3 regions of the Arthrobacter sp. TE12231 genome follow, and region 2 is predicted to be linked to each of the others. Evidence: riboswitches for the same ligand, from Rfam matches in the RefSeq annotation. Region 2 holds a riboswitch; each other region holds the start of a gene.
What was found. A riboswitch is a leader RNA that binds a small molecule or an ion and turns the genes downstream of it on or off. The one in region 2 is predicted to bind S-adenosylmethionine.
Positions count from the first base shown of each region.

Region 1 (9,923 bases), 1.7 Mb from region 2:
CTCGAGGAGGCGGGCCGCCGCTTCGGCAACCACCACGAAAACCGCCTGGTGATCGGCCTATCCGGGCGCGACATCGAATTCGGCTTGTCCACGGCCCGCAGCCGGCTGAACCTCGCCAACATCCTGGACTCCGCCTCGCAGAACAAGATCGAGGTCTTCGTCGTGGGGCCGCCGCCCACCCTCGACCCCGCGCAGAACCGCCGGCTCGGTGAACTCAACACGGCGTTCGCCGACGTCACCACGCGCCGCAAGCACCTCTACGTGGATACCTTCTCGCCGCTCCTGAACCACGAACAATGGCGCCAGGACCTCGCAGCCAACGGCGGCACGCCCGGCCAGGCCGGCTACGGACTCATGGCGTGGCTGGTGCTGCACCGCGGCTGGTTCCAATGGCTCGGCATCGAGGCGCCGGAGTAGCCCGGCCGGCTCTCCCGGGAATTTCGCGATATATCTTGACCCGCCGGAAAGCGCGATATATCGTGACTTCATAGTCGCGATATATCGTTAGTTGTCCAGCCGCTTTTCGCATTTTCCGGAGGAACCATGTCAGAGAACACGTGGACCGTGACAGGCCCGCAGACCATCGACGTCGACGGCGTCCGCTCGCTAAAGCTCGGCATCGTCCGCGGCCGCTTCGACATCGTCACCCATGACGAAGACGTGGCCAGGATCGAAGTCTCCGAAATCACCGGCGACCCGCTCACCATCTCCGTCATCGACGGCCGCCTGGAAGTCCGCCACCAGCTCCACGGCCCGCAGGGCTGGTTCAAAAACCTCATGGGGACCGTCAACAACCACAGCAGCAACTCGGTCGTCATCAGCATCGCCCTGCCCGCCGGCGTCGAGGTGGAGGCCGGAACGGTCAGCGGCGACGGCATGGTCTCCGGGACCAGCGGGCACGCCCGGCTCAACACGGTCTCGGGGTCCGTGCTGGCCGACGGCACCTCCGGGGACCTCTCCGTCAACACGGTCAGCGGCGAAGTGATCGCCCGCAACCACCGCGGCGTCCTGACCGCCAAGAGCGTCTCCGGCGAGGTAACGGCCTCGGGCCATTTCAGCCACATCCGCGCGAACACCGTCAGCGGCGACCTGAGCTTCGACCTCCACGGTTTCACCCAGGATTTCGGCGCCAATTCGGTCTCCGGTGACGTCACCATCCGGCTGCCGCACGACGTCGGCGTGGACATCATCGCCAAATCCGCCAGCGGAGCAGTGGTCATTAACGACCTGAGGTATTCCCAGCCCAACGGCACGGTGCAGACCATTGCGGGCCCGGACGCCAAGCTGATGCTGGTCCGCACCAACTCGGTCTCGGGAAAGACATCGATTTTCCACGGCCACCCCACCGCGGACACCGAACCGGTGCTCTGATGCCTCCCGTCTTCGCCCACGGAGCACTCCGGCTGTACCTGCTCGCCCTGCTCGAATCAGGACCCAAGCACGGCTACGAGCTCATCAAGGCCCTCAGCGAGCGGTTCGGCGGCACCTACTCCCCCAGCGCCGGAACCATCTACCCGCGCCTGGGCAAGCTCGAGGAGGAAGGGCTTGTGGCCACCCACACGGAAGGCCGCCGCACTAACTACAGCATCACCCCGGCGGGGCTCAGGGAGCTGAACAGCCGCCGGGACGAGCTCGCCGGCGTCGAAAACGACATCTCGGCCTCGGTCCGCCGGCTCGCCGACAACCTGCGCCAGGACATCCGCGTCAACATGCGCGGCCTCCGGGCCGATCTCGCGGCAACGGCGGAGGCGGCGCGCACCTCGGCCCGTGCCGCAGGGACGGCGGCCGGGACGGGCTCTGCCGGCGTCGCGGGCACGCGGTACTCGCCGGAGGGGGAACGGCGGCTGAAGGAGGCCGAACTGCTCGTCCAGGCCTTCCGCGACGACATGCGGGTGGAACTGCGGCGCCACGCCGGGAGCCACCCCGTCACCGCCGTCACGCTCGAAACCGTCAGGACAGTGCTGGATCAGGCCCGGATCTCGATCCGCAACTCACTCGAGGCATGAGCCCGGTCGCTGAGGTCGCCGGTTCGCGGCGGGTGCCGTGATGTGGGAGACTTGAGGGCAGCTCTTTTGAGTACCAAGATTAAGGAGGCCAGCTATGAGCAAGCGTGCACGTAAACGTCGTGACCGTAAGCGTGGCGGCGCGAACCACGGTAAGCGCCCCAACACCTAAGCCACGGCTAGGATTGAATGCTTTAAGTGAAAGACCCCGGAAACCTCACGGTTCCGGGGTCTTTCGCTTTGGGGTCTTTCGCTGTGCGGCTTAGGCTTCCACGGTCCGGATGGAGTGGATCCGGTCCAGGATGGAGTTCTTGAGGTTCTCCGGAGCCGCTTCGGTGCACGAACGCTTGACCATCACGCGGATGACACATTCGAGGTCGTACTGCTCCAGGCACTCCGGGCAACTGTCCAGGTGGTCCTTGATCTCTGCGATGTCTTTATGCGTGAGCGCACCATCCAGATATTCATAGATACGTTGCATCCGGGCGTCGTCGCAATCGCCCAGTCCCTGGCAGTCGCTCATTTCCTGTTCTCCTGTTTGTTGCTGTCGGCCGCGCTGGTTGACTCGGTGGCGGCCCTGAATCCCCGCTCGGCGGCATAGTCCGCAAGCATGTCCCGCAGCATCTTCCGGCCGCGGTGCAGCCGGGACATGACGGTCCCGATGGGGGTGTTCATGATGTCTGAAATTTCCTTGTACGCGAAGCCCTCGACGTCGGCGAAGTACACGGCCAGCCGGAATTCCTCGGGAATCGACTGGAGGGCGCGCTTCACATCGGAATCGGGCAGGTGGTCAAGCGCCTCGGCTTCAGCCGAACGCAGTCCCGAGGACGTATGCGACTCTGCGCGGGCCAGCTGCCAGTCCTCGATCGTGTCCGAATTCGACTGCAGGGGCTCGCGCTGACGCTTCCGGTACAGGTTGATGTAGGTGTTGGTGAGGATGCGGTACAGCCAGGCTTTCAGGTTGGTGCCGGGCTTGTACTGGTGGAAGGCCGAGAACGCCTTCGTGTACGCCTCCTGGACCAGGTCCTCGGCGTCCGAGGGATTCCGGGCCATCCTCATGGCCGCGGAATACAACTGGTCCACGTACTGCATCGCGTCGCGTTCAAAGCGCGCCCGGCGCTCTTCCGCGGACTCGGTGGAGACGTCCAGCGGCTTGCCGTCCACCTCGGTTTCCAGGGCGGCGGCCGCACTGGCATCAGGTGTGGGGGTGGGCGTGGCGTCGTTTCCGGCAACCTCGTGCATGGCCGTAACGGCCGGGTCCATGGTGCTCATTGCGTCCAAGTCTACTGTCACCTTCCGCCGGGCACCCGGAACTCCCGGAAGCGCGACGGTCCACGGCTGCCCGGAACCGGCTTCCAGTTCCGTTCTGTCCAACACTTGCGTCAAATCTCCGCCTTCCTTAGCCGTGCTTAAACCTGCCTTTCACAACCACGTCCGGCAGGCAAATATTCCGCAAAAGTGCAAGACTAGAACCGGTTCTCCCGCAGTAAATCCGCAGTTCGTCCATCCAGGAGGAAATTCATGTCGATTGTCCGCTTTCTCGCCCGGCCCATGCTCGCCTCCAGTTTCGTCCTCGCCGGCGTGCACAAGCTCAAGAATGCGGATGACACTGCGGCACAGCTGTCTCCCCTGCTGCGGCGCACCGCCGACGCACTGCCGTTCCAGGTCAATGAGAAGGTCCTGGCGCGCGCGATTGGCGGAACCCAGGTCGGCGCCGGCGTCTGCTTCGCCCTTGGCAAGTCCGCCCGGCTGGCGGCCACCGTCTTGGCCGTCATTTCGGCCCTCAACAGCTACGTGGAATGGCGCAGCGCGGACATCTCCTCAAAGGAAGCCCGCGACGCCCGCCGCAAGCAGCTCCTGAAAAACGTTTCCCTGACCGGCGGCGCGCTGCTCGCTGCCGTCGACACCGCCGGCAAGCCCAGCCTGGCGTGGCGCGCCGGCACCTTCGCCGCGGACGCGAAGAAGAACGCGAGCCACTTCGCGGCCGATGCCAAGAAGACCACCAACAAGCGGCTGAAGAAGGCCGACAAAGTGGTCCGCAAGGCCGTCGACCACAAGGCCGGGGCCTAAGACGGTAATGACTGGCACCACCCCCTCCGCAGCTACCCCGTCCCGCTCAGCCGGCCGCCATGCTGCCGATGCCGCTCCGCCCTGGCCCGCGCCGTTCGCGGCACGGCCGGTCGACGCCACCGTCACCGTTCCGGGTTCCAAGTCCCTGACCAACCGGTACCTCGTGCTCGCGGCCCTCGCGGACGGGCCGTCCCGCCTGCGGGCGCCCCTGCACTCCCGGGATTCAGCGCTGATGATTGCGGCCCTGCGGCAACTGGGGGCCACCGTGACGGAAGTTCCCGGCGACGGCGCGTTCGGCCCCGACCTGGAAATCATCCCGATCAGCCTGGACGCCGCCGCGGCGGAAACGGCGATCGACTGCGGCCTGGCCGGCACGGTCATGCGCTTTGTGCCGCCGGTGGCCGCGCTGCGCCGCGGAGAGTCACATTTCGACGGAGACCCGCACGCCCGCAAACGGCCGATGGGCACCATCATCGAGGCACTGGCAGGCCTGGGCGTGGCGGTCAGCGCGCCCGACGGCGGTCCGGCGTCGTCGCTGCCCTTCACCGTGCACGGCACGGGTGAAGTGCGCGGCGGCCACCTCGTCATCGACGCCAGTGCATCGTCCCAGTTCGTCTCCGCCCTGCTGCTGGCTGGCGCCCGCTTCACCGAGGGGCTCCACCTGGAACACCAAAGCAGGGAAGATGCAGGCAGGCCCGTGCCGAGCCTGGACCACATCAACATGACGGTGGCCGTGCTGCGCGGAGTGGGCGTCACGGTCGATGACTCGGTACCGAACCACTGGGTGGTCTCCCCCGGCCCGATCCGCGCGTTCGACCAGCGGATCGAGCAGGACCTCTCCAACGCCGGCCCGTTCCTCGCGGCGGCCCTCGCCACCGGCGGCACCGTGCGGATCCCCAACTGGCCCGCCGGGACCACGCAGGTCGGTGACCTCTGGCGCGGCATCCTGGCCGCCCTGGGGGCGACCGTGACGCTCGACGCCGGCACCCTGACCGTCACCGGCGGACGCGAAATCAAAGGCGGCGACTTCGACGAAACCAGCGAACTCGCCCCCACCGTCGCCGCGCTCTGCGCCCTCGCCACCGGCCCCTCCCGGCTGAGCGGCATCGCGCACCTCCGCGGTCACGAAACAGACCGGCTCGCCGCCCTCGTCGCCGAGATCAGCCGCCTCGGGGGCGACGCCGAGGAAACGACGGATGGACTCATCATCCGGCCCGCCAAGCTGCACGGCGGCGTCGTGCACAGCTACGCAGACCATCGCATGGCCACGGCCGGCGCCATCCTCGGCCTGGCCGTGCCGGGCGTCGAGGTCGAGGACATCGCCACCACGGCCAAGACGATGCCCGACTTCCCACGGCTCTGGGAAGCCATGCTGGCGCAGGGACCCACCGCGGACGAGGACGGCGCCGGTGGCACGCAGCACTGATTCCTGGGACGAGTCCGATGTCCGGATCCGTCCGAACAAGAAGGGCTCCCGGCCCCGCACCAAGGACCGGCCCAGCTACGACGACGCCGTCACGGGCCGCATCATCACCGTTGACCGCGGCCGCTACACCGCCGTCGTCGGCGAAGGCACCCCCGGGGAACGCAAGATCATCGCCGCACGGGCCCGGGAACTGCGCCGCAATCCCGTGGTGGCCGGCGACTTCGTCTCCCTCGTCGGGGACGTTACCGGTGAACCTGACACCCTCGCCCGGCTGGTGAAGATCCTGGACCGCAAGACGCTGCTGCGCCGCAGTGCCGATGACACGGACCCGATCGAACGGGCCGTTGTGGCCAACGCCGACCAGCTCGTGGTGGTGGTGGCGGCGGCCAATCCCGAGCCCCGGACCGGTTTCATCGACCGCGCGCTCGTGGCCGCGTACGACGCCGGCATTGAGCCGCTGCTGCTCGTCACCAAGGCCGACGTCAAGGATCCCGCCGAGCTGTTGTCCAATTACACGCACCTCGACTTCCCCGTCATCATCTCCAAGACGGCGGACTCCGCCGCATCAGGCATCGACGCCCGCTCCGACGACGGCCTTTCGGCCCGGCTCGACAAGGACGCCGTCTCCCAGCTCCGCGGCTACCTCGACGGCAAGGTCACCGTCATGCTGGGCCATTCCGGCGTCGGCAAATCCACCATGGTCAACGCACTGACCGGGGCCGAACGTGCCACCGGAGGCGTCAACGCGGTGACCGGCCGCGGCCGCCATACGTCTTCCTCCGCGCTGGCGCTAAAAGTCAACGATGCCCCGGCCGGCAGCTGGATCATCGACACCCCCGGCATCCGGTCCTTCGGGCTGGCCCACGTGGATCCGGACCGGATCCTGAGGTCCTTCCCGGACCTGGAACCGGGCACGGACGATTGCGAACGCGGCTGCAAGCACGACTCCACCGCCGTCAACTGCGGCGTCGATGCATGGGTTGCGGCCGGGCATGCGGGTCCCTCCGGGCCGGCAAGGCTGGCCTCCCTGCGCCGGCTGCTGGGCACAGACCCGCGGATGGAAGCGCAGGACACCAAGGAACTCGGCACTGTGTCCTAATCCGGCCCCTCACCGGCCCGCGGCGCAGCACCGCGGCCTCCCGGCGGCCCGCCCGCTTAGACGGTAGTTTGGAACCATGAGCCAAACCGATTCGAGCTACAACGATGACCTGCGCCTTGCCCATGTCCTGGCAGATTCCGTCGATTCCCAGACCATGAGCCGCTTCAAGGCGCTCGACCTTCGGATCGAGACGAAGCCCGACCTCACCCCGGTCACCGACGCCGACAAATCCGCCGAAGAGGCCATCCGCGGCCAGCTCTCCCGCTCCCGGCCGCGCGACGCGGTCCTGGGCGAGGAATTCGGCAGCTCGGGCCACGGCTCCCGGCGCTGGATCATTGACCCGATCGACGGCACCAAGAATTTCGTCCGCGGCGTCCCGGTCTGGGCCACCCTGATCGCCCTCGTTGACGAGGGCGAACCGGTGGTCGGCGTCGTCAGTGCGCCGGCCCTGGGCAAGCGCTGGTGGGCGGCCAAGGGCGCGGGCGCCTACACCGGCCGCTCCCTGGCCTCCGCCACCCGGCTGAAGGTGTCCAACGTTTCCAAGCTCGAGGACGCGTCGCTGTCCTACTCCAGCCTCGGCGGCTGGAAGGAACGCGGAAACCTGGACGAGTTCCTGGGCCTCACCGAGGAAGTGTGGCGCACCCGCGCCTATGGTGATTTCTGGTCCTACTGCCTCGTGGCCGAGGGTGCGGTGGATATCGCCTGCGAACCCGAACTGAACCTCTACGACATGGCCGCCCTCGTGCCGATCGTCACCGAAGCCGGCGGCCGCTTCACCTCGCTCGAGGGCGAGGACGGCCCCTTCGGTGGCAACGCCCTGGCCACCAACTCGATCCTCCACTCGGAAGTGCTCAAGCGGCTCAACCCCGGACTCGACGACTTCCTCTAGGATCGTCCGACCTTTCTCAACAATCGAACAAACGACGGCGGCGGCCCCCATTCCGGGGCCGCCGCCGTCGTTTCTTCGGCCGACGTGCGCATTGCGGCGCGCACGTAACAAAACGCTTCACATTCGGAGGCCGCCTTTTCCCCGGCTGCACCGATGTCCTACGCTCGATGCAGGTCACGAGTGCCAGCGCTAAACCCCGGTTTGCTGGCCGGCAACCCTCCAGTCGCGGTGGGGTGCCCCGGGTGACGACCTGGCCGGTCCGGAACGGACCCGGCAAGCGCGGATTCCCACGATGTGGGGTCCTGTTCGAGTGAGGTCCCATGACAACTGCCATTTTCCCCGCCGCCCCCGAAGTCGACGCACGGTTTGCCGCCGCCGCACGCCCGCTCGCCGCCGTCACGGGCGCCGAGATCCAGTCCCCGCTGATCAAGGGCGGCCACGCCCGCTACGCCAACCTCGATTACGGCGCCTCCGCCCCGGCCCTGTCCGTTGTCTCGGCCTACCTGAACGAAATCCTGCCGTACTACGCCAGCGTCCACCGCGGTGCCGGCTACGCCTCCCAGATCAGCACCTCGGTCTACGAGAACGCCCGGGACATCGTGCGGGACTTCGTGGGCGGCCGGCCGGACGATTCCGTCATCTTCACCCGCAACACCACCGATTCCCTGAACCTGCTGGCCGGGTGCCTGCCGTTGCAGGACGGCCGGCCCGCCGGCGAGGTCATCTACCTCGACATCGAACACCACGCGAACCTCCTGCCCTGGCAGAACGTCCCGCACCGCAGCGTCGTGGCCGCGCCCACCCTCGCGGCCACCATCGACCGCTTGCGGGACGAGCTCGCACGCGGCGGTGTGAGCCTGTTGGCCGTTACGGGCGCCTCCAATGTCACCGGCGAGATCCTGCCGATCCGCGCCCTCGCCGCGCTGGCGCACGAGTACGGCGCCAGGATCGTCGTCGACGCAGCGCAGCTGGCGCCGCACCGGCGGATCGATATCGCCGCCGACGACGTCGACTACCTCGCCTTCTCGGGTCACAAGCTCTACGCCCCGTTCGGAACGGGCGTGCTGGTGGGGCGCACGGACTGGCTCGACGCCGGCACCCCGCACCTGGCTGGCGGCGGCGCCGTCCGCGACGCCCGGCTCGACTCCGTCAGCTGGACCACCGGACCGGCCCGGCACGAGGGCGGCTCGCCGAACGTCCTGGGCGCGGCCGCGCTGGCCCGCGCCACCCAAGTGATCGCAGAGCTGGACCCGGCACAGTGGTACGCCCACGAGGACGCCATCCGGTCCTTCCTGGTCGAAGGCCTCCGGCGCATCGAGGGCGTGACCGTACACCAGATCTTCGCCGACTCGTCTGCCGACTCGTCGCTTGCCGACGGTCAGCCGGGCGCAGGCACCATCGGCGTCGTGAACTTCTCCGTGGAGGGCTACGACGCCGGGCTGGTGGCCGCCTACCTGTCGGCCGAACACGGGATCGGCCTGCGCGACGGCCGCTTCTGCGCCCACCCGCTGCTCAAGCGGCTCGGCCTGCCCGCCGGCTCCCTGCGGGCCAGCTTTGGCCTGGGATCCCGGCTGGAGGACGCCGAGCGCCTGCTGGCCGGCCTGCGGCAACTGCGGCAAACAGGGCTCGGCTGGGATTACGTGGTGGATGCCGGCCGCTGGGTGCCGGCCAATGACACCCGCAGCTACCCGCACTGGGCGCCGAACACGCCGGGCACTGCCGGCGCCGCGCCGTGCACCCTGGACTAGGCACTGCTTGGACCGGGCACTGCTGACCGGGCACTACTGACTAGGCGCTGGGGATCAGGCACTGCGCCGGTGCGGTAAATTCGAAAGGTACCTGAACCGGCAGGACCTTCCCCGAAGGAGATAGCACGTTGCACAGCGTGCCCAAAATGCACGGCAGGCCCAAATTGCACGCCGGGCCCAAGCTGCACAGTCAACGGCGCCAGGAACTCGGACAGAGCTTCCAGGACGGCGGAGAGCACTACGACCGCGTCCGCCCGGGCTATCCGCAGGAATCGGCCGACTGGCTGATCCCGGCGGGGGCCAAGGACGCCGCGGACATTGGCGCCGGCACCGGCAAGTTCACCGCCCTCCTGGCCGCACGGGGACTGCACACGGTGGCGGTGGACCCCTCCGCCGACATGCTCGAGCAGCTGCGCCGGGCCCTGCCGGAGGTTACGGCCGTCGAGGGTACCGCGGAGCACACGGGCCTCGAGCCGGGAGCCTTTGATCTCGTCACTGTCGCCCAAGCCTGGCACTGGTGCGATCCCCGCCTGGCCAGCACCGAGATCGCCCGGATCCTCCGGCCACACGGAGTCCTGGGCCTGGTCTGGAACCAGCTGGACACCGCTGTGCCGTGGGTACACCGGCTCTCCCGCATCATGCACGCCGGGGATGTCCACAAACCGCACTTCCGGCCGCCCGTGGGCCC
Region 1 is NZ_JBSSFS010000001.1:1,164,521-1,174,443, reverse strand. It holds gene ACVWYS_RS05350 (GDSL-type esterase/lipase family protein) at 1-417, shown strand, start outside; gene ACVWYS_RS05345 (DUF4097 family beta strand repeat-containing protein) at 544-1,371, shown strand; gene ACVWYS_RS05340 (PadR family transcriptional regulator) at 1,371-2,006, shown strand; gene ACVWYS_RS05335 (50S ribosomal protein bL37) at 2,101-2,175, shown strand; gene rsrA (mycothiol system anti-sigma-R factor) at 2,266-2,526, opposite strand; gene ACVWYS_RS05325 (sigma-70 family RNA polymerase sigma factor) at 2,523-3,275, opposite strand; gene ACVWYS_RS05320 (DoxX family protein) at 3,525-4,073, shown strand; gene aroA (3-phosphoshikimate 1-carboxyvinyltransferase) at 4,081-5,499, shown strand; gene rsgA (ribosome small subunit-dependent GTPase A) at 5,483-6,598, shown strand; gene hisN (histidinol-phosphatase) at 6,675-7,487, shown strand; SAM riboswitch class IV at 7,660-7,773, shown strand; gene ACVWYS_RS05300 (aminotransferase class V-fold PLP-dependent enzyme) at 7,808-9,235, shown strand; gene ACVWYS_RS05295 (class I SAM-dependent methyltransferase) at 9,382-9,923, shown strand, end outside.
Region 1: linked by a shared signal. The riboswitch ahead of ACVWYS_RS05300 (aminotransferase class V-fold PLP-dependent enzyme) and the one ahead of ACVWYS_RS12915 (bifunctional o-acetylhomoserine/o-acetylserine sulfhydrylase) in region 2 are both predicted to bind S-adenosylmethionine.

Region 2 (9,923 bases):
GGACTTGTACTGGCCCAGCAGCGCGACGGCGATGATCGGCGCGAGCGAACCGGCCACGATCGAGGTCACCTGGTAACCGAGGGACACGCCGGAGTACCGCATCCGGGTCGGGAACATCTCGGCCATGATGGCCGGCTGCCCGGCGTACATCAGGGCGTGGAAGAGCAGGCCGATGATGACCGCGGCGAGGATGATCAGATCGTTTCCGGTGTCCATCATCGGGAAGGCGAAGAAGCCCCAGGTCGCACCCAGAACGGCGCCGGCCATGTAGACGGGCTTGCGGCCCACCCTGTCCGAGAGCCGGCCGACCATGGGCACCACGGAGAAGTGGATGAAGTGGGCCACGAGCAGGAGCAGCAGGATCCGGGCGGTGTCGGCGTGGACCACCGTCTTGAGGTAGGTGATTGAGAAGGTGACCACGAGGTAGTACAGGATGTTCTCCGCGAAGCGCAGGCCCATCGCGGTGAACACGCCGCGGGGGTAGCGGCGGAAGACCTCGGCAACGCCGTAGCCCTTGTGCCCTGCCTCAACTTCCTTGCGTGCTTCCAGGAAGATCGGGGCGTCGCTGACCTTGGTGCGGATGTAGTAACCGATGAGGACGATCACGGCGGAGAGCCAGAAGGCGACCCGCCAGCCCCAGCTAAGGAAGTCCGCCGAGGACAGCACGGAGGACAGGATGAACAGCACCGCGGTGGCGAAGAGGTTGCCCAGCGGAACAGCGGACTGCGGCCAGCTGGCCCAGAAGCCGCGGGACTTGCTGGGGCTGTGTTCCGCGACGAGCAGGACGGCGCCGCCCCATTCCCCGCCGACGGCGAAGCCCTGGGCGAAGCGAAGGAAGACCAGCAGCGCCGGGGCCCAGTAGCCGATCTGCGCGAAGGTGGGCAGGCAGCCCATCAGGAACGTGGACACGCCCACCAGGATGATGCTGAGCTGGAGCAGCTGCTTGCGGCCGAACTTGTCGCCGAAGTGGCCGAAGACGATCCCGCCGATCGGGCGGGCAACGAAGCCGACGGCGTACGTGAGGAACGCCGCGAGGATTCCGTCCAGTTCGGTCTGCGAATTCGGGAAGAAGGCCTTGCCAAAGACCAGCGTGGCCGCGGATGCGTAGAGGAAGAATTCGTACCATTCCACCACGGTGCCGGCCATGGAGGCCGCCACCACCTTCTTCAAGCCGGACGTCTTGACGTCGGGCTCGCCTGCGCGCGTCGCGGCAGCGTTTTCCGTGCTCATGAGAACTCCTTCGGTGTCGCCTTCGACACCCCGTGGACCATTGGGCTGAGATGTTGTGTGAATTAGCACACACAGCGTTATTCCCAACGAGTATGGTTCCCGGAGCCCTGAGCCACAACGACCATTAGTGCAGGGAGCATCTGCAAAAATGCACAGCCGTGAGGGGCGGCTAGGCGAAGAAATTGCTCCGCAACTGGCCGCTGAGCTGCCCGATTTCGGTGAGGAAGCCGTCGTGGCCGATCGGCGCCTCGATGATGTGCAGCTCGGGGCCCCCCGGCAGGGCCTCGGCCAGTGCACGGGACTGGGCGGGGAAGTACAGGCGGTCCGAGTCCACGGCCGCCACCAGGAACTCGGCCGTGGCCGGGGCCAGGGAGTCCCGGAGGCTTCCGCGTCCGCGGCAGACGTCGTGGCTCATGAGCGCCTCGGTGATGGCGATGTAGCTGTTGGCATCAAAACGCCGGACCAGTTTGTTGCCCTGGTGGTCCAGGTAGCTTTCGACCTGATAGCGTCCGCGCCCGGCCAGCGATCCGGCTTGCAGGGGCGCCTCGGACTCCTGGGCGTTCCGGCCGAACCGGCCGTCGAGCTCGGCCGCGGAGCGGTAGGTGATGTGCGCGATCCGGCGGGCGAGGGCGAGCCCCGCTTCGGGTTCCGGGCCGCCGTAGTAGTCCCCGCCGTTGAAGTTCGGGTCCTGGCGGATGGCCAGGGTCTGGGCCTGAGCGAAGGCAATCTGTTCTGCGGTGCTGCTGGCGCCGACGGAAATCACGGCGCAGCGCCGGACCCGCGAGGGGTGGGTCACGGCCCACTCAAGGGCGCGCGCGCCGCCGAGCGAACCGCCCAGCACGGCGTACCAGCTGTCGATGCCCAGGGCATCGGCCAGCCGCGCCTCGGCGGAGGTCGTGTCCCGCAGAGTCACGAGCGGGAACCTCGATCCCCAGGGGCGGCCGTCGGGGGCCGGCGTGGAGGGTCCCGTGGAGCCGTAGCAGCCGCCCAGGATGTTGATCGATACGACGAAGTACTTGTCCGTATCCACGGGGGCCCCGGGTCCGGCCAATTGTTCCCACCAGCCGGGTTCCTCGCTGGCACCGCGGGTCACATGGGTGTCGCCGGTCAGGGCATGTTCAATGAGGACGGCGTTGGAGGCATCGGCGTTCAGCGTCCCCCACGTCTCAAAGCCGAGGACCACATCCGGCAGCTGGACCCCGGATTCGAGCTGCAGGTCACCGATCCTGAGGTACTGGACGGTCCCGTCCGGCACCCGGGCAGCTTGGGCGGCGGGTCTTGCGGAAACGGAGTTCCGGATTGGTTTGGTTTCGGGTTCACCACTGCGGGTGACGGCAATCGTCATATGAGGACCTAACTTCGCGCTTGCCTGCCGTCAGCTGACCGGCAGGCCAGGTCTTCACCCGGGGCACCCCGCCGCAAATGGAGGGTTGCCGGCCAGCAAGCCGGGGCTGTCGCTGGCACTCATGACCTTGTATGAGTGTACGAAACAGCGTGCGGAAATGACGAAGATTGTGACTTCCGTGTGACAGCCGGAGGCCGGCACTCCCCGTCCGCGGGAGGCCGGCCGCCGGTTGTCCGGTGGAGCTAGGCGCTCTTGGCCGCACGGAATCCGGCGTCGAGGTCCGCGAGGATGTCGTCAATGTGTTCCAGTCCGACCGAGAGCCGCACCAGGCCGGGGTTCACGCCGGCCACGGCCTGCTGCTCGGGCGAGAGCTGACTGTGGGTGGTCGACGCCGGGTGGATCACGAGAGAGCGGACGTCGCCGATGTTCGCGACGTGCGAGTGCAGCTCGAGGGCATCAACGAAGCGTTTGCCGGCCTCCGCTCCCCCGGCGATGTTGAACGCGACGACGGCGCCGGTCCCCTTGGGCCCGTACTTGCGCCCGCGCTCGTACCAGGGGCTGGATGGCAGCCCGGCGTAGGCGACGGATTCGACGTCGTCCCGCGCCTCCAACCATTCGGCCACCTTGGTGGCGTTGGCCACGTGGCGTTCAACGCGCAGGCTAAGGGTCTCGATGCCCTGGGCGATGAGGAAGGCGTTGAACGGGGACACGGCGGAGCCGAGGTCGCGCAGGAGCTGGACCCGGGCTTTGAGGATGTAGGAGAGGTTGGCCCCGAGCGCGCCGCCGGCGCCGAGGTCGCGGGCGTAGACCAGTCCGTTGTAGGTGGGGTCCGGGGTGTTGAAGCCGGGGAACCGTTCGGGGTCCTTGCCGAAGTCGAACTTGCCCGAATCCACGATCACGCCGGCGATCGCGGCGCCGTGGCCGCCGAGGTACTTGGTGGCGGAATGGACCACGATGTCCGCGCCCCACTCGATCGGCCGGATGAGGTAGGGGGTGGACAGGGTGTTGTCGACAATCAGGGGCACGCCGGCCTCGTGGGCCACCTTGGAAACGCCCTCGATGTCCAGCACGTCCTGGCGGGGGTTGGAGACCACTTCGCCGAAGAACAGCTTCGTGTTGGGCCGGACGGCCTCGCGCCACTGGTCCAGGTTGTCGGGGTCCGCAACGAAGGTCACGGAGATACCGAACTTCTTCAACGTGTGCGCGAGCAGGTTGTAGGTGCCGCCGTAGAGACTGGGGCTGGCGACCACGTGGTCCCCGGCCTCGGCGATGTTGAGGATCGCGAACGTCTCGGCGGCCTGGCCGGAACTGAGCAGCAGGGCGGCGAGGCCGCCTTCCAGGCTGGCCACGCGCTGTTCCACCGCGTCCTGCGTGGGGTTGCCGATCCGGGTGTAAATGGGGGCAAGTTCAGCGAGGGCGAAGCGGTTCGCGGCGCTTTCGGCGCTCGGGAACACGAACGACGTCGTCTGGTAGATCGGGAGGGACCGGGCGCCGGTGGCGGAGTCCGGCTCCTGGCCGGCGTGGATCTGGCGGGTTTCGAAGGACCAGGCAGTGGACATTATTGCTCCTGTCGGGACTGGGCACAGCACCGCCCGGGCCATCGGCCCAGGCCGGCACAGGCGCCGCGCTTGCCCTCCGGCGGGCGCCGGACGGCCAGGTCTTCACCCGGGGCACCCCACCGCGATACGAGGGTTGCCGGCCAGCAAGCCGGGGCTTTGCGCTGGCACTCATGACCTTGGTTCAGTGTAGGAATGGCGGCAGGCCGCTGGATAGCTTTATGACGAACATGAAGACGACGGGCACGCCGGCCTCCAGACACCCCGAGACATCCCATCATGGTAAGGCAAGCCTAAGCTGAGAGGTCCATCACAAAGTGCCAAGATGAGGGCATGCGCATGGATCACGTTTCTTACGCCTGTGAACACGATGGCTTGGCAGCCACCACTGAACGTATTGCGTCTGCCCTCGGCGTCGAAGCCGTGAAGGGTGGAGTGCACCCCCGTTTCGGGACACGCAACATGATTATCCCGCTCGCGGGACACAAGTATGTCGAGGTCGTGGAGGTCCTGAACCACCCGGCATCGGACAAGGCCCCCTTCGGCCAGGCAGTCCGGGCACGCTCCGAGGCCGGCGGCGGCTGGATGGGCTGGTGCGTCGAAGTTGACGACCTCGGCCCGTTCGAGGAGCGGCTGGGCCGCGCCGCCGTGAACGGCAACCGGAAGTTCCCCGACGGCCGCGAACTGGTCTGGAAGCAGATCGGCATCCTGGGCCTCATCGCCGACCCGCAGGTGCCCTACATGCTCAAGTGGGAGGGTGACCCGGAGCTTCACCCCTCCAATGCCTACGCAAGCGACGTCAAGATGTCCGCGCTGACCATTGCCGGTTCGGCAGAGCGCGTCACGGAATGGCTTGGCGAGCCCGTGGAAAAGCCGCTGGAAGACGTGGCCGTGAACTGGCTCGCGCCGCACGGCACGCCCGGAATCCTCTCCGTCACCTTCGAGACCGCCTCCGGGGCGGTCACGATCTAACGCTCCACCTGCCCCACACTTCGGCCGCCATCCCGCGGGTGCCAACGTTGTCACCCGCGAGATGGCGGCCGATATATTTTAAGTGCCGACTCTCCCGCGTTGCTTTGTGGGCGCCTCAGCCCAGGCCCACGGCCTTGCCGAACAGGCTGAATCCCACGAACGCCACGGTATCCAGGATGGCGTGGGCGATCACGAGGGGCATCACCCGCTTGGTGCGGGTGTAAACCAGGGCGAAGACCACGCCCATCACCGCGTTGCCGATAAACGGCCCGAACCCCTGGTAGAGGTGGTAGCTGCCGCGAAGCAGGGCGCTGGCCGCGATGGCCGCCGGCGTGCTCCAGCCCAGCTTCCCGAGCCGGTCCAGGAGATAGCCCACCACAATCACTTCCTCCACGATCCCGTGCCGGATCGCGGACAGGACCAGCACCGGCACCGTCCACCAGTAGGCGTCCAGGGCGCTGGGGATGATCGCCGTCGTGATCCCCAGCGCCCGGCCGGCGGCGTAGAGCGCCAGGGACGGGATGCCGATGGCGGCGGCGAGTCCCAGTCCCTGCAGGAGATCCTTGCCGGGACGGGCGAAGTTGAAGCCGATCCTCCGGAACGCCGAGGTGCCGTGTTCTCCGGCTGGCCAGCGCTCGGTGAGGAAGTAGATCACCAGGGCCACCGGGACCAGGGCAAAGAGGATGTCCAGCAGCTGGTAGGTGAGGTCGAAGTATTCGCGCGCGCTCTGCGAACGGTTCAGCGTGGACGTGCCCTGGGCCAGCGGCGCCGTGGTCATTTTGTCCAGCAGCTGCACCACGGAGTACACCGCGGACTGCCCCAGCGACAGTCCCAGGACAATCAACACTTCGAACCGCAGCCGACGGCGGGAGGGAACCAACATGTTCCTATCTTGCCTGCCGTTGCCGATAGTTTGCTGGTGCCCCACCTATTGCCCAGGAGGTGCGGCCGTGCGGGGTTTTGCCTGCGGCACCCGCTTCCGGGAGCCCTATGCTTGGGGTTTATGAGTGCGCCCCGGAAAATCATCATGATCCGGCACGGCCAGTCCGCCGCCAATGCCGACACCTCGATCTACAACCGTGTCCCGGACTACCGGATTCCGCTGACGCCCCTGGGACTGGAACAGGCGACGGCGGCCGGTGAGGAGGTCCGGCGCCAACTGGACGGCCGCCCGGTGTGCGTCTACGTTTCCCCGTACCTGCGTGCCTACCAGACCCTCGAGGCGCTCAACCTCGGCCCGCTCGTGGAACGGGTGATCGAGGAACCGCGGCTGCGGGAGCAGGACTGGGCGAACTTTCAGATCGCCGGCGACATCGAGGACCAAAAGGAGCTCCGCAACGCCTACGGCCACTTCTTCTACCGCTTCCGCGAGGGCGAGTCGGGCTCCGATGTGTATGACCGGATTTCCTCCTTCATGGAGACCCTCTACCGGCACTGGTCAAAGCCAAGCTACGCCCCGAACGCGCTGTTCGTGACGCACGGGCTGACCATGCGCCTCTTCTGCATGCGCTGGTTCCACTGGTCGGTGGAGTACTTCGAATCCCTGAACAACCCGGAGAACGCCGAGGTCCGCACCCTGCTGCGCACCGCGCGGGGCAAGTACGAGCTCGACAAGCCGTTCACGCAGTGGGAAAAGCGGCGCGTGGACGAGACCGTCCTGGACGCCCCGCCGATGTTCTTCTAGCTGCCGCCATTCAGTCAGGAACCCGAGCGATCACCTGCCGGAACTTCCCGCTCGTGCCGCTCTGCTCTAGCGGCTCGGCCGCGCGGACGACGTCGACGTTCCCCAGTTCCAGCCCGGCGAGGTACTCCGACAGCCTCGCGGAGGCCGCGCGCCACACCACTCCGGCATCGGCACCGGGTTCGGGTTCCAGCCGGAGGCGGATGGTTGTCGGTCCCGTCTGAACCAGCTGGCTGCGGTGCAATCCGGGCGTTTCGTCGACGACGGATCCGATGGCGAGCGGAAGAACAAGGAGGGCGGTCCCGTCGGCGGCAACGAGCCGCAGGACGTCGTCGCGGCGGCCGGCGACCCGGATGGCGGGCAGCGGGTTGCCGCATTCGCACGGACCGGTCTTTGCCAGCACTGAGTCGCCGAGGTCGTAGCGGATCAGCGGCTGGACCCGGTTTGCGAGGTTGGTCAGCAGCACGGTGTGGGACGGCTCCCCCGGGGGAGTAGGCCGGTAGTCCGCGTCGACCGGCTCCAGGATGGCCCAGTCGCTGTTGACGTGCAGCCAGCCGCGGGCGCAGTCAAACGCCAGCGGTGTGAACTCGGAGGCCGCGTAGGCGTCGTGGAGGGCGCCCCCGAACGCCTCCACGATGCGGGCCCGCACGTCCGGCCCGCTGGACTCGCCTGCCAACTCCACCACCACGGGTTTCAGGTGGAGCCGGCCGGCTGCCTGCTCCTCGGCGAGCAGCGCGAGGGCACTCGGATAGCCGGTGATAGCTGAGGGGTCGAACTCATTGAGGGCTGCCACGAGCCGCGCCAGCGGCTGTTGCACCGGAAAAGCCCGGAACGCGCGCCGGCGCCACCAACTGCGCCGGCCCTGCCATTGCACCCAGCCTGCCCCCGCGTAGTGTCCGCCAGTGCCCACAACTGCCGCCCAGCGCAACCCGCGGCGGCCCATAGCCAGCAACTCCGCGGGCGACAGCCAGGCTAGGTCGATGCGCAGAGTGAAGGCCTGGGAGACCGCGAGGGAACGGGGATCGTGCACGAAGATACCGGGGTGCCCGGTGGTGCCCGACGTTGTGCAGACGAAATACCGTTCCAGGTATGGCGTTCCGACCAAGGACGGGTCGGCGATGAAGGCTTCGACTCCGGCCCGGGTGACGGCGGGATCGGTGACCCAGTCATCGAAGTTGGCCATGAGCTCCTGTTTGGTGACCGGTGGCAGCTCCGTCAGGACGACGCCGTCGGCGGCCAGGGCGCCCTTCACGTCCCGGTAGAGGCGCCGGTAGAAAGGCGAACTGATCCGGGCGTGAGCGACGAGCGCCGCCAGCCGGGCGTCCCGGCGCCGGGCCAGGCCAGCCGGCCCCTGGCCCTGGGCCCACAGCTGATCGAGAGCGAAGCCCAGTTCCTCCAACAGCCTTGCCACAGTTACCTCCTGGGGTAAGCCGACAGGGTCGAAAGCATTAGGTTGAAACCAGAGTCACCGGGCGCGTACGCCCGCCCGCCACACGGCGCGGGTGAGCGGAATGCCGGGCCGGTAGGCCAGGTGTGTGGCCGAGGGCGCGTTGAGCAGGTGCAGGTCCGCCCGGTGCCCGACGGCGATCGAGCCCACGGCCCGTTCGCCGTCGACGTCTTTCCCGGACTCCCGCCCCAGGGCCAGCGCGCCGCCGTAGGTTGCCGCGCGCACCGCCTCGTGGACGCTGAGCCGCATCTGCAGCACGGCAGTGGTGACACAGAACGCCATCGAGCTTGTGTAGGACGTGCCCGGGTTGCAGTTGGAGGCCAACGCGAGCTGCACGCCGGCGTCGAGCAGTTCCCTTCCGGGGGCCAGCGGCTGCCGGGTGGAGAGATCGCAGGCCGGCAGGCAGGTCGCGACGGTGCCGCGCTGTCCCGTCCGCCGAGCGTCGGCGACCTGAGAACCGGTGCCGCCGGCGTCCTCCCAGCCGGACCAGCTGCCGGCGAGGGCGTCGATGTCCGCGGCCGAAAGGTAGTTCACGTGGTCCACGCTCGCGGCGCCGAATTCCACGGCCAGCCGGACACCCGGGCCCTCGCCGAGCTGGTTGCCGTGGACCCGCAGTCCCAGCCCGGCGTCCTTGCAGGCCTGCAGCACCCGGCGGGACTGGTCCTCGTTGAAGGCGCCCTGCTCGCAAAACACATCGGCCCAGCGCACGTAGGGCAGAACCGCGGCGAGCATCGGCCCGCAGACCAGCTCCGTGTAGTCCTCGGCGTCCATGCCGGCGGGCACGAGGTGCGCCCCGAGGTAGGTGACCTCGTCCGCGACCGTGGAGGCGATCCGGGCGCTGCGGGCTTCGTTCTCGACGTCCAGGCCGTAGCCCGTTTTGGTCTCGAGGTAGGTGGTGCCCTGCGAGACGGCTTCCGCGATGCGGCCCATGGCCAGCCGGGTGAGCTCGAAGTCGCTCGTGCTCCGGGTGGCGCCGGTGGTCACGGCGATCCCGCCGGCACTGTAGCTCTCCCCGGCCATCCGGGCCTCGAACTCGGCCGTGCGGTCCCCCGCGAAAATCAGGTGGGTGTGGGAATCGACCCAGCCCGGCAGGAGCGCCCGGCCGCCGGCGTCCACGGCTTCATCCGCCGCCGGCGCGCCGGCCGCGGGACCCAGCCAGGATATCCGCTCCCCCTCGATCACCACCGCCGCGTCGCGGAGGACGCGGTGTTCCGCGTCCTGGGTCATGAGTTCGGCGATGTTGGTGATCAGGGTGCTCATGCATCCATTCTTCAGCGCCGGATGGACCAGCGGGTCGCGGCCAGCGCCTCCGCTGTCCGGGATGCCGGACTGGCCTCCGCGGCCGTGCCTGCTACCGTGCCTGCGGCCGTGCCGGAAGCGGGGGCACCCTGCCCGGCCAGGATCAGCCCGGCGGCGAGTTCGGCGATGGCCGAAGACGTCTGGAAGCCGTAGCCGCCCTGGCCGGCGAGCCAGAAGAATCCGGTGGCCTCGGCGTCGAATCCCACCACCGGGACACCGTCCGCGGCTTCGGTCCGCAGACCTGTCCAGGCTTTGCTGACGCCGCGGATCCCGAGGGTCGTGATCGTGTTGAGCCGGGCGACGAGACCTTCGATGTCGCCGGGGTAGGGCCGGGCGTCTTCCGCTCCGCTCGGGACGTGCTCCGCGGGCGAGATCAGGACCTGGCCGTCGTCG
Region 2 is NZ_JBSSFS010000001.1:2,849,806-2,859,728, forward strand. It holds gene ACVWYS_RS12905 (MFS transporter) at 1-1,230, opposite strand, end outside; gene metX (homoserine O-acetyltransferase MetX) at 1,400-2,575, opposite strand; SAM riboswitch class IV at 2,587-2,702, opposite strand; gene ACVWYS_RS12915 (bifunctional o-acetylhomoserine/o-acetylserine sulfhydrylase) at 2,818-4,134, opposite strand; SAM riboswitch class IV at 4,195-4,310, opposite strand; gene ACVWYS_RS12920 (VOC family protein) at 4,465-5,103, shown strand; gene ACVWYS_RS12925 (CPBP family intramembrane glutamic endopeptidase) at 5,219-5,986, opposite strand; gene ACVWYS_RS12930 (histidine phosphatase family protein) at 6,107-6,787, shown strand; gene ACVWYS_RS12935 (phenylacetate--CoA ligase family protein) at 6,798-8,195, opposite strand; gene ACVWYS_RS12940 (amidohydrolase family protein) at 8,250-9,491, opposite strand; gene ACVWYS_RS12945 (NAD(P)/FAD-dependent oxidoreductase) at 9,503-9,923, opposite strand, start outside.

Region 3 (9,923 bases), 2.8 Mb from region 2:
GGCCTCCTTGGCGGTGCGGCCCGGGGACGGCGAGAGTTCCAGCGTGAGCACGGTGCCGCCGGCCTTCATCTGCTTCGCCGCGAGATCGTACTGCGGGTGGGAGGGCAGCAGCGGGTACTTGACCCAGCTGACCGCGGGCTGCTGCTCAAGCCAGCCGGCCAGCCGCAGGGCGGAGGCGGAGGAATGGTTGACGCGCAGGGCCATGGTCTCCAGGCCCTTGGTCAGGACCCAGGCGTTGAACGCGGAGAGCGAGGGGCCGGTGTGCCGCATGAGCTGCTTGACGGGCCCGTCGATGAATTCCTTGGTCCCCAGGATTGCCCCGCCGAGCACGCGTCCCTGTCCATCGATGTGCTTGGTGCCGGAGTAGACGATCACGTCGGCCCCGAGGTCTCCGCAGCGCTGCAGCAGCGGGGTGGCGAAGACGTTGTCGACCACCACCGTGGCGCCGGCCGCGTGTGCCAGTTCGCTCACGGCGGCGATGTCCACGATCTCCTGCATCGGGTTCGACGGCGATTCGAAGAAGACCGCCGTCGTCGGCTCGGACAGCGCAGACTTCCACTGCTCGAGGTCCGGACCGTCCACGAAGACTGTCTCGACGCCCCAGCGCGGCAGGATCTCGTTGAGGATCACAAAGCACGAGCCAAACAGCGAGCGGGCGGCGACCACCCGGTCGCCGGCCCCCAGCAGCGCGCCGAGGGCGGTGAAGACGGCGGACATGCCGGACGCCGTCGCAAAGCATGCCTCGGTGCCCTCGAGCAACCGCAGCCGCTCCTGGAAGGTTGCGACGGACGGGTTGCCGTAGCGGGAGTAGACGAAGCGCTCGTCCTCCCCGGTGAAGGCGCGCTCGGCGGCGGCCGCGGACTCGTAGACGAATCCTGAGTTGAGGAAGATCGGCTCGGCGGTTTCCTGGAAGCCTGTACGGTCAAGGCCTCCGCGGACGGCCTGGGTGTCGGCCGCCCATTCGGCGGCGTCTGGATTGAAAGTCACTTAAATCTTTCCGAGGTTGGTGGGCAGGCCGCGGTTCTTCCAGCCGTTGACGGTGCGTTCGCCAAAGCGGTCGGTCTCGCCTTCGAAGCCCTCAAGGACGTTGTAGGAGGTGTAGCCGGCCTGCGTCGCGGCCGTCGCTGCGGCGATCGACCGGGCGCCGGAGCGGCACAGGAATACGAGCTCGACGGCGGTGTCCTCGGGCGCCTGGCGCTGGAGCTGTTCCACGAAGTGCGGGTTGGGCACCCCGCCGGCGAGGGTCCACTGGATGAAGAGAGGATCGTTGTCCGTGGCCTTCGTATCCGGGATGCCGATGTGGGCCCATTCGGCCTCGGTCCGGACGTCCACCAGGATGGCGCCGGCCTCCAGCTTGGCCCACGCCTCGTGCGGGCTGAGGTCTCCGGCGTAGCTCATGCGTGGCCCTCGAAGGCGTCTTCGGCACCAAACTCGTCACTGTCGAGTTCATCCACGGCGTTGGCCACGGCGGCGTCTGCGCTCGCAATTGCGGCCGGCAGGACCAGGGCCTGCGCCACGATCACCGTGCTGCCGTTGAAGGTGGCGGCGGGGCTTCCGTGCAGGACATAGCCCTCGGCCAGGGCGGCCGACACGCGCTCACAGAAGGCGCGGTCGTCGGCGCCGGTGAACAGGCGGTAGGCCAGTTTGTCCTCGCCGGCGGGAGCTGCGGCGGGGGCTGTGCCGGGGGCGGCTGCTGTACCGGGTACAGCGGGTATGGATGTGTCGGGCACGACGGATCTCCTCTTTCACGCTTGCAGCTCGAATGGTCGATATGCCGAGTATTCACCTGAGGCACCCCGCCGCGAAAGGGAGGGTTGCCGACCGGCCAGTCAGGGCTTGGCACCGGTTCTCATTACTCCCCAAAAACGTAACACTTACGACGCCGGCCCGCACCGCCGCCGTCGTCATGTTCCGTAACCGGACCGCGTTTCCGCGGGGTGACACACGCGGCGGACTGAGAAATCAGAGTTGCGGGGTGAGAACCGGGTGCGGCGCCAAGGCGAGTAGTAGCGGGCTCCAGTTTCGGGTACTGCCCACTCGTGTCCGCCGGGAGTTTGCGCAGTCTACTGAGGGGATCGGACTGACACGTCGGCCCGTCCCACGTTTTCTGTGGATCAAGTTATCTCTGCGTGCAGTTGTCTGTCCCTCAATTTTTGTCTGAATCGGTGGCCCGAACCGCCGGAGCCGCAGCCGCGGCCCTGCGGGTGACGGCGGAATGGAGCAACCGTGGGCCCGCGCATACTGGTTACTGGCATTGCAGGCGCCGCCGGCCGGGCCGTCGCGGCCCAGCTAGCAGCCCGCGGCATCCCGTGCCTCGGCTCCGACGCCCGCGACGTCACCCGGCAGGGCGAGGACGCCACCACCGCAGCGGCAGTCAGGCTCCTGCCGGCGACGGACCCGGACATGGTCCTGGACCTGCGCCGGCTGGTGGACCGGGAAGCCATCAACGTCATCATTCCGACCCTCACCGTGGAACTCCCGGTCCTGGCTGCGGCCCGCGCCGGATTCGGCCGGGACGTGCGGATCATCGTCGGCGACCCTGCCGCGGTGGCCCTCGCCAACGACCACCTGTTCACCGCATGGGCGTTGCAGGCAGCCGGCATTCCCGTCCCGCGTTTCGGGGTTCCGGGCGACCTCGCCGCCGCGCCGGCGTCCCTGGCCGACCTCAACGGTCCCGTCGTCGTCAAGCCGCGAACTTTCAAAGGCACCCACGCCGTCCACCTGCTGGCCGGGACCGGCTCCGTCAGCTGGAAGAACCTGCCGGCCGGGCAGCTGGTCCAGGAGTTCATCCCGGGCGCCGACTACGTGGCCCTGGTGTTCGGCACGCCGCCCCGCAACGCGATGGCGCCGGTGGCCGTGGTCCTTGAGAAGACAAGAACTCCGTACGGTCGGGCCGGCAGCGACGAAGTCAGCCGCAGGGTGCCGGCGGCCGAGGCCAACGATGTGCGGAAGCTGGGCCTGGCCGCCGTCCGCACGCTCGGGCTGACCGGCCCGGTCCAGGTCCAGATCCGCCGCCGCGCGGACGGAACCCCCGTGGTGCTGGGCGTCTGCCCGACACTCGGGGCGAACAGCACGTGGGCGCCCGAACTGCTCGACGCCGTCCTGGCAACGTTCATGCTCCCGGCATTCAACCCGGCGTCCTTCCGGCGATGCCCGGCGATTCCCGCCGATGCCCTGGGGTGAGGCGCCGGTGCCGGTCGGCCCGGCACAGGAACTCGTCCTGGTGTTCATCGGATTGCCCGTCCTGGCGGCGGCGGTGATGGCGGCTGTTGTTCTGGCGCTGGCCGTCTCTTTTGAGGTGCGGTCCGCGCGGTGTCGGCGCCGCCACGCGCCTACTCTCTGGCAGCAGTGGCCCACCGTGTCCATCATTGTGGCGGCGCACAATGGGGGCGGGCTTCTGGCGGACTGCATCCGGTCAGTCCAGGGGAGCCGGTATGAGCGGTACGAGCTGATCCTGGTGGATGCCGGCTCCACGGACGACACCCCGGAGCTCATGGCGGGGTTCGCCGCCGAGGACGGACGGATTGTGTTTGCGGGAAGGTCACCCGCCGCGGCGGCGGGATACGGGGCGGCACTGAACCTGGGCGTGGGCCGGGCCGCGGGGGAGGTGCTCATGTTCCTTCCCGCGGACGCCGTCCTCACCCGGCGGACCGTGGACCGGATGCTGCAAGCCTTCGACGTCGGGAGTGGCGGTCCCGACGGAGTCGGCGCCGTGTGGGGCGGCGAACGGACCCTCACTGCCGGTCCTGCCGCGCGGATCGTAGACCTGATAGGCCGCGGCTGCGGCGGGATGGCCCGGCGGGCGCAAGCGGCCTCCGGTTTCCTGCCCGTCTTCGCGGCAGGTATGGGCGCGGTGCGGCGTGACGTCCTGACGGAGATCGGCGGCTTCAGGGAGGACACTGGTGCCGCGCAGCTTGAGTTGGGCTGGCGGGTGCGAAGCGCAGGCTACCGGGTGGGATTCGCCCCGCGGGCCGTCATCACGGGCCAACACCCGGTGCGCGTCGGTGAGCTGTGGAGGCGGCGGGTGGCGCGCGAACGGTCGCTGCTTCAGTGCCTGGGGATCCACAAGTCAGCCGTTGGTGACCTCCGTCGGCGTCCGATGGGCGACTGCCTGGCGGCCATCACGGTTGCCGCCATCATCCTGCCAGCGGTCCGGACCGCCGGCGTGCTCGCGCTGGCCTGCCTCGCGCCGGCGAACCTCCTGTCCGGAGCCCGTCCCGGAGCCGAACCGCTTCCGGACATCTGGGCACAACCGGAGGCCTGGGGGCTCGGCGGCGCAGTCGTCCTGGCGGTGTTCTGCGCCGGGGCTCTCGCACTTGCCGTCGACGGCACGATCAGCAACCTGCGTCACTTGTGGGCACTCCCGGCGCTGCCGCTCTACGCGGTGTTCTCGGGGTTCGCCGTGCTGGCTGCCATCGGTGCGGAGTTCCGTGCCGCCGGCTATTCGATCGTGGCGAAGAGGGCGTTGAGCTCGGCCGTGAGCTGCCGGCGCAGTTCCGGGGTGCCGATTTCCTGGCCGTCGATGTGGTTTACCGGCGCCAGGAGCCGGATGCTGGAGATCAACCAGACGGCGTCGGCGTCCAGCAGGTCCTTGGGCTCCAACGGGCCGTAGCCCAGCTCCCAGCCGGCAGCCTTGGCGGCCGTGAACAGGGCGCCCTGCGAGGTGCCCGGGAGGATGCCGCTGTCCAGCTGCGGGGTGATGAGCCGCCGGATCGTGCGAACGCCGCCGGCGCCGTCGTCCGTCGTTTCCAGGTGCGCCAACAGAACAGTCGACGTCGGTCCCTCCAGGACCCGGCCGTCCGCGGATGTGAAGATGACATCGTCCGCGCCGTGCTCGTGGGCGTAGCGCAGCGCTGCCATGTTCACGGCGTAGGAGAGGGTCTTGGCGCCGAGCAGCAGCCAGGGCGCGCGCTCGCCGACTTCGCTGTCGTAGCCGCGGTCCAGCAGGATGACGTCGATTCCGGTCTCGCGCTGCCGGCGGCCCGCCGCCCCGGGGGCGGACGCCTGGACCCAGCAGGTGGGGGCGGCGGCGCCTTCCGGCCCGCGGGTGACCAGCAGCTTCACCACCACTTCATCATCGTCCGTGCCGCCGGCTGCGGTCACGGCAGGATCCTGGCGCCGGTACTCGCCGATGGCGGTCTCCACCGCGCGCCTCCAGGCGTCCTCGGCGGGGATATCCAACTCCAGCAGGCGGGCAGAGCCGGCCAGCCGGGTCAGGTGCGCCTGGATCTTGCGGGGCCGGCCGCCCACGGCCAGCAGTGATTCGAAAACGCCATCGCCGCGGGTGGCGCCCAGGTCCGTGGCCATCAGTTGCGGCTTCGATGCGTCAGCAACGCGGCCGCCCTCGAACGCCGGATCGAGGAAGACCAGCACGGTCGCGGGCGCGGGCATAGTGGCAGGAGAGGTCATGGCTACAGCTTAGTCTCGGTAGTCCCGGGATAGGATTTGCTCGTTGCCCGTTCCGGAACTGTTCCGCGGGCCTGAAGCTTGAGGGGTTCGCCTGTGCTGTGGCCATTTCCGCTGGCGGAGACTTTACCGTCCTGGGCGGTCCTGATCCTGACCCTGGTCGACTTCGCCATCCGGGTGCTGGCCCTGGGCATCATCCCCGGGAACCGGCGGCCCACCACCGCGATGGCGTGGCTCCTGGGCATCTTCATCGTGCCCACCCTGGGCCTGGCCTTGTTCCTGCTGTTCGGCAACTTCCGGCTTTCCCGCCGCCGCCGTGCCCAGCAGGAGGCCGTCAACACCCGGGTCCGGGCGGGGACATCGGCGCTGCAGGCCGTCGAAAGCCGCTACAGCGGACCCGAATGGGTGGCGTCCGCCTCTGAACTGAACAAGACGCTGGGATCGCTGCCGATGGTGGACGGCAACAGCGTGGAGCTGCTGCCCGGCTACCCCGATTCCATCAAGGCGATGACGGAGGCGGTCCGCGGCGCCAAATCCTTCGTCAATGCCGAGTTCTACATCATGAGTTCGGACCACGTCACGGACGATCTGTTGACCGCGATGGAGGAGGCGGCGGAGCGCGGTGTCGAGGTCCGCGTCCTGTTCGACCACCTGGGCACACTCCGTATCAAGGGTTACCGCAAGCTGAAGGACCGGCTCAAGGCCAGCAAGATCCGCTGGCGGCCCATGCTGCCGCTCAGCCCGGTGCACGGCCAGTGGCGCCGGCCGGATCTTCGCAACCACCGCAAGATCATGGTGATCGACGGCGAGATCGCCTTCACCGGATCCCAGAACCTGATCGAGCCGTCCTACAACAATCCCAAGCACCGCAAGGTGGGCCGCGAATGGGTGGAGCTCATGGCCTGCCTGCGCGGGCCGATTGTCACCACCCTAAATGTGGTTTTCGCGACGGACTGGCTCAGCGAAACCGACGAATCCCTTGAAGCGCAGTTGGCGCACCAGCCGGAGTCCCACCCCGGAAACATCACGGCACAGGTGGTTCCCAGCGGCCCCGGGTTCATCACCGAGAACAACCTGCGACTCTTCAATACCCTCATCTACTCAGCTCAGCACAAGATCTCCCTCTGCAGCCCCTACTTCGTCCCGGACGACTCGCTGCTCTATGCGGTGACGACGGCGGCGCAGCGCGGCGTCGAGGTGGAACTCTTCGTCTCGGAAAAGGGTGACCAGTTCTTGGTCCACCACGCGCAGCAGTCCTACTATGAGGCGCTGCTCGAGGCAGGGGTACGGATATTCCTCTACAAGGCGCCGTATGTACTGCACGCCAAGCACTTCACGATCGACAACGAGGTTGCCGTGCTGGGTTCCAGCAACATGGACATGCGCTCCTTCTCGCTGAACCTCGAGGTCTCCGTGATGCTCCTTGGCGAGGACATCGTCCAGCGGATCCGTGCGGTCGAGGACACCTACCGCAGCATTTCGCACGAACTCGTGCTGGACGACTGGATCAAACGGCCCATGAAGGTCAAGTACGTGGACAACGTGGCGAGGCTGACGGCAACGCTGCAATAGCGCCGGCGTTGCTGGAACTGCTGTGTGGTGCCGTCCAGCGTCCAGGGACGTCAGATCTGGCGGAACTCAGCTTCGGGGAAACTCGGTCCTCGCCGAACTCAGCCTCGGGGAAACTCGGTGCCGAGCGCCGAGAGGACCCCGAATGCTTTGGTCCGGATTTCCTCGTATTCCTCCTGCGGGGACGAATCTGCGGTGACGGCACCGCCGACGCCGAGACTCAGTTCCGCCGTTCCGTCGCCGAGGGCCCGGACCACCAGGGTCCGGATCGCCACGGCGAGGTCGGCGGCCCCGTTTAGGGAGAAATAGCCGATCGCCCCGGAGTACACGCCGCGCGGGGCGGCCTCCAGCCGGTCCAGGATGGCCATGGTGCTGACTTTCGGGGCGCCGGTCATCGAACCGGCAGGGAAGCAGGCGGCGACAGCCTCGGCCCGCGGCATTCCGGGCCGGAGCTGAGCGTCGATGGTGCTCACCATCTGGTGCACCGTGGCGTAGCTTTCGATCGCGCACAGCCGGCTGACGGCCACCGAACCCGGGACGGCGAAATGGCTCAAGTCATTGCGCAGCAGGTCCACGATCATGATGTTTTCCGCGCGGTCCTTCGCCGAGGTCTCCAGTTCCTGCCGCAGGGCCGCGTCCGCACCCGGGTCCGCATCCCGGCCGCGCGTCCCCTTGATCGGCTCGGCCCGCATCCTGCCGTCCGCGGCAATCTGCAGGAAACGCTCCGGAGATGTGCTCGCCACGGCGAGGCCGTCGAACCGCAGATAGCTGGCGAAGGGAGCCGGGTTACGGCGCCGCAGCTCCAGATAGGTCTGCCACGGATCCAGGCCGTCCGGGCCTACGCGGTGCGGGACCGCGGATGTGGCCGCGGTGAGCGCGGTGGTCAGGCAGACCTCGTAGGTATTGCCTTCCGCGATCTCCCGCTGGGCCTCGGCGACCTTGGCCTTGTAGCCGGCTTCCGCGTCTCGGGCCGTGAACTGCGGCGAGGCGAGCGGAGTCGCGGTCGAACGAAGTGCCGCGGATCCACTGGAGCCGGACACTCCGGAACCGGGCGCCGCTGCGGCGGCCACAGCCCCGCGGGCGGTCCTCAGCCAGTCGTCGGCGTCGGGCGTGTCCAGGGCCAGCAGCCAGGCCGTGCCCTCGGCATGGTCCAGGACTACGGCGCGGCCGGCGAAGATCAGGCAGGCGTCCGGGGTGGGGGACGCGACGTCGGTGCCGCCGGTTTCGCGCTTGAGTTCGTAGCCCAGGTACCCGAGCCAGCCCAAGGTGAACCCGCACGGATAGTCTTCGGGGGCCCGGAGCGCCCGGCGACCCCAGACGCCGTCGAGCCAGCGGAAGAACGGGCCGTCGGTGGTCGCCGTGGCCTGGCCCGCGCTGACGCGGGTCAGTCCGGAACTGTGCCGGACCGCCTGGCCGAAGCGGCCGCCGTCGTCGGCCAGGATGCTGAAGCGGCTCCGTTCCGCAGCTTCCGGGGCGAGGCCCGCCGGATCCAGCGAGGAGTCGAGCCACACGGCGTTGGCTGAGCCGCCGAAGAGCGCATCGAACAGTTGCGCGGCGTCAGGCTCGGCGTCGATTCGTTCAGCCCGCAACTGCAGGGCGCGTCGGATGGCGAGTTCGGGCAGCAGCGCGGGCGCGACGGCCGGAAGGTATTGAAGGGCCTGCAGGACGTCGTCGGGGGCGGCGCCGTCCGCACGGTTCAGCACGTGTACATCGGCGCGGGCCGGGACGTCGTCAGCCGCCAGCCACTGATCTTCCTGGGCTGCCCACTGGTCCCAGAACGGTTCATAGGTCTCGCCGTCCCGGGCCAGCGCCCGGGCCCGGCGGTCGGAGTCGGAAGAATCGGCCCAGATCACCGCGTCCAGCAGCGGGCGCGCCGCTGCGGCGCCGGCGCCGACGCCCTCGACCAGGACAATTTCGGCCGGGCGCGTGGTGCGGACTTCGCCGTCGTAGTGCCGCTCCCAGTCCCAGCTGACCCACTCCGCGGCCTCCCCGCGACGCAAGGGCGACAGCACTGTAGTGACGTAACGTTCAATGCCGGCCGCCAGCCCGTTCCAGCCGGGGTAGATGTCCTCCAGGTGGAAGAGCGAGACTTTGTGGTGTTCCCGGAGGCGCGCCGCCAGCTCGATGGCCAGGGTGGTCTTGCCGGAGCCGGACCGCCCGTCGATTGCGAGGATAACGGGTGCGGGGCTCATGAAATAGAGCGTACCCGCTGCTGTGCATTGGGTTGATCACTGCCGTCATGGTGCCCGTCCCGGCGCTGAAGCTCGGTGCGGACGTGCTCCACGATCCCCGGAACGGAGGCTCGGATGAGGTTCCAGGTGGTGTCGAAGTCGGTGTGGCCGCCGTACCACGGGTCCTCGATGCCCTGCTCCAGCGGGTCCTTGTCCGCCACCGCGGGGTCGAAGCTGCGCAGCATGCGGATTTTGGCCAGCGACTCGCGGTCCGGTGCCGCCTGCCGGAGCCAGCCGTAGTGGTCGACGTCGAGGGCCAGGATCAGCTCGCGGCTGACGAACCATTCAGGGCGCCATTCGCGCGCCACGTGGCGGTCCGAGGCTATGTTCTGGGAGGTGAGTTTGCGCGCGGCCCGGGGATCGATGGGCCGGCCGGCCTCATACGCGGTGGTTCCTGCGGAATCCACCACCGCCCGGGTGAGGCGCTCGGCACGGAATGCCTCCGCCAGCATGAGTTCGGCCATCGGGGACCGGCAGATGTTTCCGGTGCATACCGCGATGATCCGGTACTGGCTCGGCATTGAGGTCATAGCTAAGCATGATCGATCCCGGCCCTCTTGGCTAGCGGAGGCCCTCGTCGTGTTACAGAAATTGTCAATTACCTATCGGCTTCTGTCATGCTCCCGTCCTTCGGAGGCTGTCCTCAGGATCGTACGTGCCCGCTGCTCCGCCAGCAGCGAAAAACAACGGGGGACGGGGGACTGGCCGGTCACCTGA
Region 3 is NZ_JBSSFS010000001.1:68,047-77,969, forward strand. It holds gene ACVWYS_RS00275 (O-succinylhomoserine sulfhydrylase) at 1-987, opposite strand, end outside; gene ACVWYS_RS00280 (rhodanese-like domain-containing protein) at 988-1,398, opposite strand; gene ACVWYS_RS00285 (DUF1737 domain-containing protein) at 1,395-1,643, opposite strand; SAM riboswitch class IV at 1,743-1,857, opposite strand; gene ACVWYS_RS00290 (ATP-grasp domain-containing protein) at 2,227-3,183, shown strand; partial or broken gene ACVWYS_RS00295 (glycosyltransferase) at 3,260-4,012, shown strand; gene ACVWYS_RS00300 (aminodeoxychorismate lyase) at 4,441-5,409, opposite strand; gene cls (cardiolipin synthase) at 5,503-6,978, shown strand; gene pabB (aminodeoxychorismate synthase component I) at 7,077-9,167, opposite strand; gene ACVWYS_RS00315 (low molecular weight protein-tyrosine-phosphatase) at 9,164-9,736, opposite strand.
Region 3: linked by a shared signal. The riboswitch ahead of ACVWYS_RS00285 (DUF1737 domain-containing protein) and the one ahead of ACVWYS_RS12915 (bifunctional o-acetylhomoserine/o-acetylserine sulfhydrylase) in region 2 are both predicted to bind S-adenosylmethionine.